Regions from separate parts of the Vibrio eleionomae genome, predicted to be linked through region 3. Evidence: predicted binding sites of a transcription regulator. Region 3 holds the regulator's gene; each other region holds the start of a gene.

Region 1 (2,200 bases), on a different contig from region 3:
TACCAATGCAGGCGTGAACGCCACCAAATTCATCTTATTGAGAGGGCGAAAGTCGGGTTTAAACCAAACCGCTAACAAATAACCGACCACCGCAAGTGCCATGACGGGAAACAAAATCGCAATAACTTGGGAAAACATACCATTCCTTGGATAACGTTTAGCAACGTATTTGTATAACTGATTGACTGAGATGAGATTGAGAACTGCGCTTATCTTAACGTGTCTCGAGCGACGTGCCTACATCAAATTCGCTCGATTTATTGGTTAGCAATGAAAGAGGCATAGGACTGCCTCTTTCTAAAAGGGAGGGAGTTTAATCTAAGGCAAGGTACGCAAGGTCGATGTCTGGATTGATGGCTTCTAACGTTGATTGAGTACAAGCAAGGTGACTAATCGTGCCTTGCGCCATTTCAACCAAAGCGGCATGTTCGATAGCGGTAAATTCTTCGCCTCCCATGCGCACTAAGACAAGAGCAACTTGCAGTGGTGGCAGGCTGGGATTAAACGCTGCATTTTCGGCGTAAGCACCGGTGTAATAACGTCCTGATCGCGTTTGTAACGCCACTCCACTCAGGTTATGTGTGTAAGGTGCATGGCTGCGATTAAGCGCGGAAAGTGCGTGTTGAACAATGGCTTCGTCAACATCACAGTGCTGCCCATTGTCGATTTTGGCCATCAATGCAGATTCGATACCTAAATCCTTTGGTCCGAATGACTCTGGCAAATAGTGTTGAAGCGATTGGCTATCACGTGCTGGCAGTTGGATTTGCAGGGAATCAGCTGTGGTTAACTCATTCATAAATTGGCGACAGTGACCACATGGCGTGTGGTTGACTGTGAGATCTTTAATCCCTTCTTCTCCTTTGGTCCAAGCATGGCTAATTCCGGCTTGTTCAGCGTGAATGGTTTGTCCAAGCTGGGCTCCTGAAAATTCCATATTGGCACCAAAATAAATACGACCACTTAACCCGCGTACAATAGCGCCAACATAAAAGTTTGAAATAGGTACATAGGCAAAAGCGGCGGCCAATGGCAGCAGAGCGATACGCAGTTCAGCATCGCTATAACCGGACAACGTTAATAGTTGGGTAAAATGCTCGGCAGATAGTGTTGCATCAAAATCGTCGGCAAGCACGATAGGGGAAAGATAATCGGAAATGGCTTCAGGTAACGTTTTTAGTGCTTCTTCAATACGGCCTTTCATAAGCTGTCCTTGTTTATTTATGGAGAATTAGTGTAGGAAAATGAGGATTTTTATAAGTGATTTAAATCACAATTTTATTGAAATTGAATTTATTTGTTACATAAATAGAGTGCGATCACACATGTTATCGATTACAGGTGTGCAACTTGTGAACTATATCTATATTCATTCGCTCGCATACGAAAAAGCCGAGAACGGTGGTTTCTCGGCTTTAGATAAGTGCAATACAGTATGTTGATGGGTCAATTCACTATGAAGTGGTGTAACCAAACGATAATGCCAAAAAAGATGGGGGCAAGAATAGAGGTAATTACGCCACACATGACCAACGCTAATGAACTAAATGCGGCATCTTTAGGTTCACGTTCTGCACACGTTGCAGTACCTAGTGCGTGGGAAACTGATCCCATGGTAAGCCCTTTAGCAATAGGGTGAGTAATATTTAACATTTTAAATATTGGATAACCCATAATGGCGCCGAATAAGCCTACGAGCACAACGACAATGGCAGCAATAGAAGGTTCGCCGCCAAGATTTTTTGATACTTCCATCGCGATAGGAGTCGTAATGGATTTCGCCATTAAAGATGCAATCAGCGTAATATTGGTTCCCATTAATACAGCGATAATACCCGCTGTCATCATCGACATAATGCTGCCAACGGTACATGCCAACATGATAATTCGCCAGTTTGCCCTAATTTGCGGTAACTGTTCATACAATGGGAAAGCCAGAGCAACCACTGCAGGAGCTAAAAGATCACTGATATAAATGTTATCTGCGTAGTAGGTATCAAAAGGAACACCGAGTAGCATCAAAATAGCAATTAAAATGACAATACTCATTAGCAGTGGATTGGCTAACGGTGAATGGATTTTAGTTGCAATCCAGCGGCATAAGAAAAAAACCACAAGCGTAAGAATGAGCCACATTATGCTTTCTCCTTAATGCTTTGAGCGCCGACGCGCTGGAGCTTTTTTTCTTTTTTAGGCTTCT
Region 2 (2,200 bases), on a different contig from region 3:
TTAGGGCGTAGCTGCAGTACTTCACCATGCCGAGCGGTAACTTTATCGTACTGACCAAGAACAATGAATTCCATCAGTTCTTCCCAATCGGCTTTCAATTGAGCTTCTTCTTGTTCTGAAGGACTCCATATAAGCGGCATTCCGACACGACGTTGATTTAATGGAATTTCTCTTTCTCCTTCGACGGGGACCCACAATACTCGTGATAACTTATTACGGACATGACTTGTTTCCCACGTTAAACCGTGAATACCTGTGAGAGGGGCTACACAGACGAAAGTGGTTTCTAGTGGTGTTCCGTGATAACTGATCGGAATACTTTTCAGTTCGATCCCTAGATCGGCGAAATCTTGGGTTGGTTTACTGCCAGCTGTCGCGCCTAAATGCCACTCAAGTAGTTGTCCTACCCATCCTTTATCGCGACGTAGATCGTTTGGGACAGTCATTTGTGCTTCTTCAGCTAACTGTTCAAAGGAGCTTCCTGCAATCGCACGAGCTCTTTCCATCAGTTCTTGTTCGGATTGTGGTTCTGGTTTCATCTGTTCATTAATGTTTAACAATGTCTAGAGAGGATCGTACACGATTGCTGGTTGGTGTGAATAGGATCCTAAATAAAAAACTTATCCACAACTTAGGCACTGTTATGTGGTTAATTACTCTTTCCATGTATGAATAAACAGGGGTTTAGTCGGACGAAAATAGTTGAAATTTGCTAGCGTTGTGGTGCCCCTTTTTTATAAATGTGGATAACCCGCATATTGATGGATCTTTGTTCGATTTTTGTATTGAAATGATCTTTACAAAAAAGAGCACATATATCATGCCTTATTTTTGTTTTAACTTTATGTTTATTAATGATTATTTATATTTATTCTATATATTGGAATAGGATCTTTTTTGTTCGTATTGGTGTTTTTTCAATCGAAAAACAGGCTTCTTCACACACTTATTCACAGAAAACGTGAATAAATGTGGTCTAGGTCTCATTGCGTTGTTGATAAGTAATAATCGCTGCGAAAATGTGGAGTTTTTGCCATGTCGCCCATAAATATTGCCGGAAATTTACGAGTTAGTTTGCTCCGGCTGGGGATATGTGGAAAAATCACTGTAATTAAAATTTATTAGAGGTTTGCCAGTGATAGATGGCGATGGTTACCGACTTAATGTTGGTATCGTGATATGTAACAACCATGGTCAGGTATTCTGGGCGAAACGATATGGACAGCACTCGTGGCAATTTCCTCAAGGGGGGATTGACGATGGTGAGACTCCCGAGCAAGCGATGTTTCGTGAGCTTTATGAAGAAGTCGGTCTAACGAAAAAAGATGTGAAGATCATAGCGACAAGTCGTCATTGGTTGCGATATAAATTGCCCAAACGCCTTGTTCGATGGGATTCGCAACCTGTCTGTATTGGACAAAAACAGAAATGGTTTTTACTGCGTCTTGAATGTGATGAATCAAAAATCAACATGCAGAGCGGTTCAACCCCTGAATTTGATGGTTGGCGCTGGGTAAGTTACTGGTATCCAGTAAGGCAAGTCGTCTCTTTTAAGCGCGATGTGTATCGTCGTGCCATGAAAGAGTTTGTATCGATAGCGATGCCTTTCAAAGAACGTAAGGTGAAAGGTAAACGTAAATTCCGAAGAGGGTAATCTAACAGCATGCTTTCTCAGCTAAGGGATATAGTTGAACAGGTTTCTAAAGTTGAAGATGTCCACCTAGCTTTAGATACATTTGTTAAGCAGACATGTGCCGCAATGGGCACTGACTGTTGCACTGTGTACTTAGCTAATGAAGAGCAGCAACGTTTGGAATTAATGGCGACGCAAGGCCTAAAGTTCCAAGGTGATAAGATTCATATAGGCTTCGATGAAGGTTTGGTTGGGTTAGTAAAACGCTCAGCTGAACCTTTAAATGTCGCGGAAGCCTCAAAACATCCCAACTTTAAATATTTCAAAGAGCTTGGAGAAGAAGTTTACAACTCCTTCCTTGGCACTCCTATCATTCATCGTAAACAAGTTCTTGGTATTCTGGTTGTTCAACAGAAGAAACCACGCTTGTTTAGTGAAATGGAAGTTTCCTTCTTAGTTACATTAGCCGCTCAGTTGGCTGTTATCGTGACTCATGCTCAAACTCAGGGCCAATGGTTACTCTCTAAACAAAAAACAGTCAGTGGTATCCCTGCCTCACCAGGCGTG
Region 3 (2,200 bases):
TTCCATCGTACGCTCGATGGATGATTATTTAAATTATATTACCCCGCAGTTTTCTCGTACTCATATCAATTTTCAGCGAGTACCCACAGTAGATACGTCAAACCCATTAAATGCGAAGGGCATTCCAAGTTTAGATGAAAGTTTTGTCGTAATCAGACTTCGCGGGATAAAAAATGTCGATTTTCCCTACTTGCTAGCAATGATAGATGGATCCTTTATGTCTCGGCATAACACCATTGTTGTTCCTGGGGGAAAAATGAGTTTTGCAATGGAATTAATCGTGAGACCGATCCTGCAACAACTCATAGAAAGCGGTAAAATTGGTTGATTCATCACACACGAATTTCGCTTACTTTTCATACCGTGATCATAAGCACGTTTTTGCGCAAAAATTCGGCCAAACGACACGATTAAAGTCAAGAAATTCGAAGTGAAAAAGGATACTATTCTTTAACGGAAACAAGATAACTTGCAGTGAATCCAAACTCTTCTTATTCTAGTAAGCCTGAATAAGGCTTCGCTAAATTATGGATAGCGGCAAGCGTACCCTGCAGAGGAAGTGAGATATTATGGTTCTAGGTAAACCTCAAACAGACCCAACATTAGAGTGGTTTCTTTCACACTGTCATATTCACAAATACCCATCAAAGAGCACTTTGATACACGCGGGTGAAAAGGCAGAAACGTTGTATTACATCGTCAAAGGTTCTGTTGCGGTATTGATCAAAGATGAAGAAGGTAAGGAGATGATTCTTTCCTATCTAAATCAGGGTGATTTTATCGGCGAACTTGGTCTTTTCGAAGAAGGTCAAGAGCGTACAGCCTGGGTTCGTGCTAAATCACCATGTGAAGTGGCAGAAATTTCATTTAAGAAATTCCGTCAGTTAATCCAAGTAAACCCAGATATTCTAATGCGTTTATCAGGGCAAATGGCACGTCGTCTACAAGTTACTAGCCAAAAAGTTGGTGATCTTGCATTCCTTGACGTAACTGGCCGCATTGCACAAACACTATTGAATCTAGCGAAACAGCCAGATGCAATGACTCACCCAGACGGTATGCAAATTAAAATTACTCGTCAAGAAATCGGTCAAATCGTGGGTTGTTCTCGCGAAACTGTTGGTCGTATTCTTAAAATGCTTGAAGAACAAAACCTTATTTCCGCACACGGTAAAACTATCGTGGTATACGGCACACGTTAATTCTTTTTAACAAGCATATGAATATGTAAAGCCACCTTTCGCAGGTGGCTTTTTCTTAGTGGGTAATCCAAGAAAGCTGACTCAGCGTTGCCGATGAGTACTTTCAAAAATCTTATTGGCGGATGCTTCAACGAACCCTTGATAGAGTTGACCATCCGGTTGCTGATAACGTTTAGCAAATTCATAAAAGCCACCGGGAATCGACAATACGCCATCACTAAATGCCACATTCACCGTATCTGCAAGCGTGGAGGATTGCTCTAAACACACTTCTGGTGAACCTTTAACATCACCACCAGATTGGTTGATAGCAAACCCTTGCTGACGCAAGAATGCATTTACAGTGCTTACCTCATCAAATGCGTTTAGCTGGTTCACACTCACTGTAAAATGATTAGCACCATATCCATGCGCAGCGAGCCAACTGGCATATTCACTCTCTAAAGCTAGCTGCTTATAGTCATCAATGGTTATAGACCAAGGTCGCCCTCGATACAAAAATGCCCCTGATGCTATATCTAACTCTTCACTTTGCTCCAATAGCGACGCAATAATTTGTTGGGCTTCCAACGTTAATTGTTCCACTAATAATTCACTAATGAACACTTTCGGTAAGCTTGGATCCGGATGTTGGTAGTGCCGAGCATAGAGCTTTTTCTCCCGAAAATGATATTCACCGCCCATCTCATAACCCAATGCAATAAACGTTTTTGCCAGCGCTTCAATACCTAAGTGATTGCTTTTAAACGTTCTCAGAGCAATATGATCATTAATAAGTGGCGTGTCTTCCTGTAATAAGTGGTGAACCTTTTCTGCCGACGGACACAAGCGCGTGGTGTAATCCAGCCATAAGCTGTCAAACAATTGGTTTACTGTCATGACTTACTCCTCGTTATTGTGCTAACACCCGGACGAAATCATCGTCTTGTACCTGTAAAGCAGCGGCAACATCAGGGGCTAACATGACACTATGGTTCTCATGATTCACGGCTGCCTTC
Region 4 (2,200 bases), on a different contig from region 3:
GTAGCTCTTGTTGATAATCAGGATAGCTCTGTTCACGAATACATTGTTGCATAGCAGGGTAAAGGACGTTTTTTGCTAAGTTGATTGCACCACCAATCAGCACTTTTTCAGGATTGAACAAATTAACAATGATCGAGATCGCAGCACCAAGATCATGACCAAGCTTTTCAATCAATTCACATGATAGCGGATCGCCATCGGCTGCTGCTAATGCGATCGCATCAATCGACATCGCATGACTAGGGTTAAGTGAAGAGGATTCGCCGTCATTTAAACGCCGTAACGCTTCCGCACAAATAGCCTCTGCACTGGCGACCGTTTGCAAACACCCCACATTACCACATTCACACACACCACCATGAGCTTGAGTTTGTACATGGCTAAGATCACCAATATTACCATGGCGACCTTGTAGCACCCGACCATCAAGAATAATCCCAGCTTCGACTCCATGGTTAATAGAAATTAAAACTGAATTTTCAACATCTTGCGCATGACCAAATAACTTTTCAGCCAACGCCCACGCACGAGTATCATTCGCTAGAAAAACAGGTAAACCAGTTGCGCGATAGATTTCCTCACCAAGAGGCAAATTCTTCACATGATAATGGGGCATTGTGAGCACAATCCCCTGCTCTGAATTAACTCGCCCGGGCAAAGTGATAGCAATGCTGGTAACGCGATCAACCATGGTCGAATACGTTTGGAAAAAGTCTTTGATTTCAAATAGCAGCCGTTCTAAAAGATCATCTTGATCAATTTCGTGGATATCTATTTTATTATCCACCAGCACTTCGCCCCCCAACTCATGCAGGGCTAACACTAAATAACCAAGGCCTAAACGCAGAGATAAGAATTGCCATCCCTCGTTATTCGTTTGCAAACCAATGGCTGGCCGGCCTCGAGAAATCGCTTCTTGAACAGTGGTCTCATGCACTAAATGGGCATCAATAAGCTCGCGAGTAATTTTAGTAATACTCGCGGGAGCAAGCTCACTCGTTTTTGATAAATCAATACGAGAAATAGGACCCTTTTGGTCTATGAGTTTATACACTCGACCAGCATTGATCTGCTTAATATGATCAATGTGACCGGGTTGGGCCATGTACATGACACACTCCAGAAAAAAACAACACGCTAATTTTTTTACTTTGCAAACTAATTGTGAAGCGATTTGATAGCTCCACGTGACAACCATCACGTATAGAAATAGAAGTTTGCGCGTTTAGTCAAATAGTTAGCGTAATAAATCGTATACCGACACAAAAATAAATGGGAATTTACGCCATAAATTTTCGCTCTGATACTGGTAAATTTTTCAATCACTTCCAAACTTTAGCTAAGGACTACATCAATATTATGCCTCTGAGTTAAGTGCAGGAGAAACGGTATGTCATCCATTCAAAGAAGAACCAAAATAGTGACAACGCTAGGCCCATCAACCGATAAGAGCGGTGTATTGGAATCCATTATTCGCGCGGGAGTGAATGTCGTACGCATGAACTTTTCTCACGGCAGTGCTGACGATCATAAATTACGTGCACAAAAAGTTCGGGAAATCGCCGCATCATTAGGCAGAACCGTTGCCATACTAGGCGATTTACAGGGACCTAAAATTCGCGTATCCACCTTTGCTGAAGGAAGTATTCTACTACAAGAAGGCGACCGTTTTATTTTAGATGCTGAAATGCTTCCTGGCACCGGAAATCAACAAGCTGTTGGTATAGATTATAAAAAACTCCCACAAGATGTACGCCGTGACGATATTTTGCTGTTAGACGACGGCCGAGTACAACTGCAAGTCATCTCGGTTGAGGAGAGCAAAGTCTTTACTCAAGTCACCGTCGGCGGCCCTCTTTCCAATAACAAAGGCATTAATAAAAAAGGCGGTGGGCTATCCGCCGATGCGCTTACAGAAAAAGATAAGCGCGACATCTTACTAGCAGCAGAAATCAAAGTAGATTACCTTGCTGTGTCATTTCCGCGTAACGGCGAAGATATGAAGTATGCCCGCCGTCTAGCGAGAGATGCTGGGCTAATTACGCGTATGGTCGCAAAAGTCGAACGGGCAGAAACGGTGGCTACCGACGACAATATTGACGATATTATTCGCGCCTCCGATGTCATTATGGTCGCACGTGGCGATCTGGGTGTCGAAATCGGCGATCCTGAACTTATTGCGGTTCAGAAAAAGCTCATT

What was found. Region 3 encodes CRP, which controls carbon source genes, mostly activating them, when cyclic AMP is high. Its sites were predicted from a motif close to TGTGANNNNNNTCACA; they were not measured.
Region 1: cdd (cytidine deaminase) is a predicted target of CRP. The motif match lies at 1,260-1,275, and genes of this name have one in related genera.
Region 2: rppH (RNA pyrophosphohydrolase) is a predicted target of CRP. The motif match lies at 971-986, and genes of this name have one in related genera.
Region 4: mlc (sugar metabolism global transcriptional regulator Mlc) is a predicted target of CRP. The motif match lies at 1,187-1,202, and genes of this name have one in related genera.

The regions. Positions count from the first base shown of each region.
Region 1 covers NZ_WEKT01000028.1:4,505-6,704, forward strand. The annotation lists gene F9817_RS14385 (AEC family transporter) at 1-138, opposite strand, end outside; gene cdd (cytidine deaminase) at 314-1,204, opposite strand; gene F9817_RS14395 (LrgB family protein) at 1,447-2,136, opposite strand; gene F9817_RS14400 (CidA/LrgA family protein) at 2,136-2,200, opposite strand, start outside.
Region 2 covers NZ_WEKT01000033.1:43,220-45,419, reverse strand. The annotation lists gene mutH (DNA mismatch repair endonuclease MutH) at 1-539, opposite strand, end outside; gene rppH (RNA pyrophosphohydrolase) at 1,136-1,654, shown strand; gene ptsP (phosphoenolpyruvate--protein phosphotransferase) at 1,664-2,200, shown strand, end outside.
Region 3 covers NZ_WEKT01000004.1:102,421-104,620, reverse strand. The annotation lists gene F9817_RS03720 (phosphoribulokinase) at 1-328, shown strand, start outside; gene crp (cAMP-activated global transcriptional regulator CRP) at 570-1,202, shown strand; gene F9817_RS03710 (DUF1338 domain-containing protein) at 1,284-2,081, opposite strand; gene astA (arginine N-succinyltransferase) at 2,095-2,200, opposite strand, start outside.
Region 4 covers NZ_WEKT01000003.1:179,138-181,337, reverse strand. The annotation lists gene mlc (sugar metabolism global transcriptional regulator Mlc) at 1-1,111, opposite strand, end outside; gene pyk (pyruvate kinase) at 1,391-2,200, shown strand, end outside.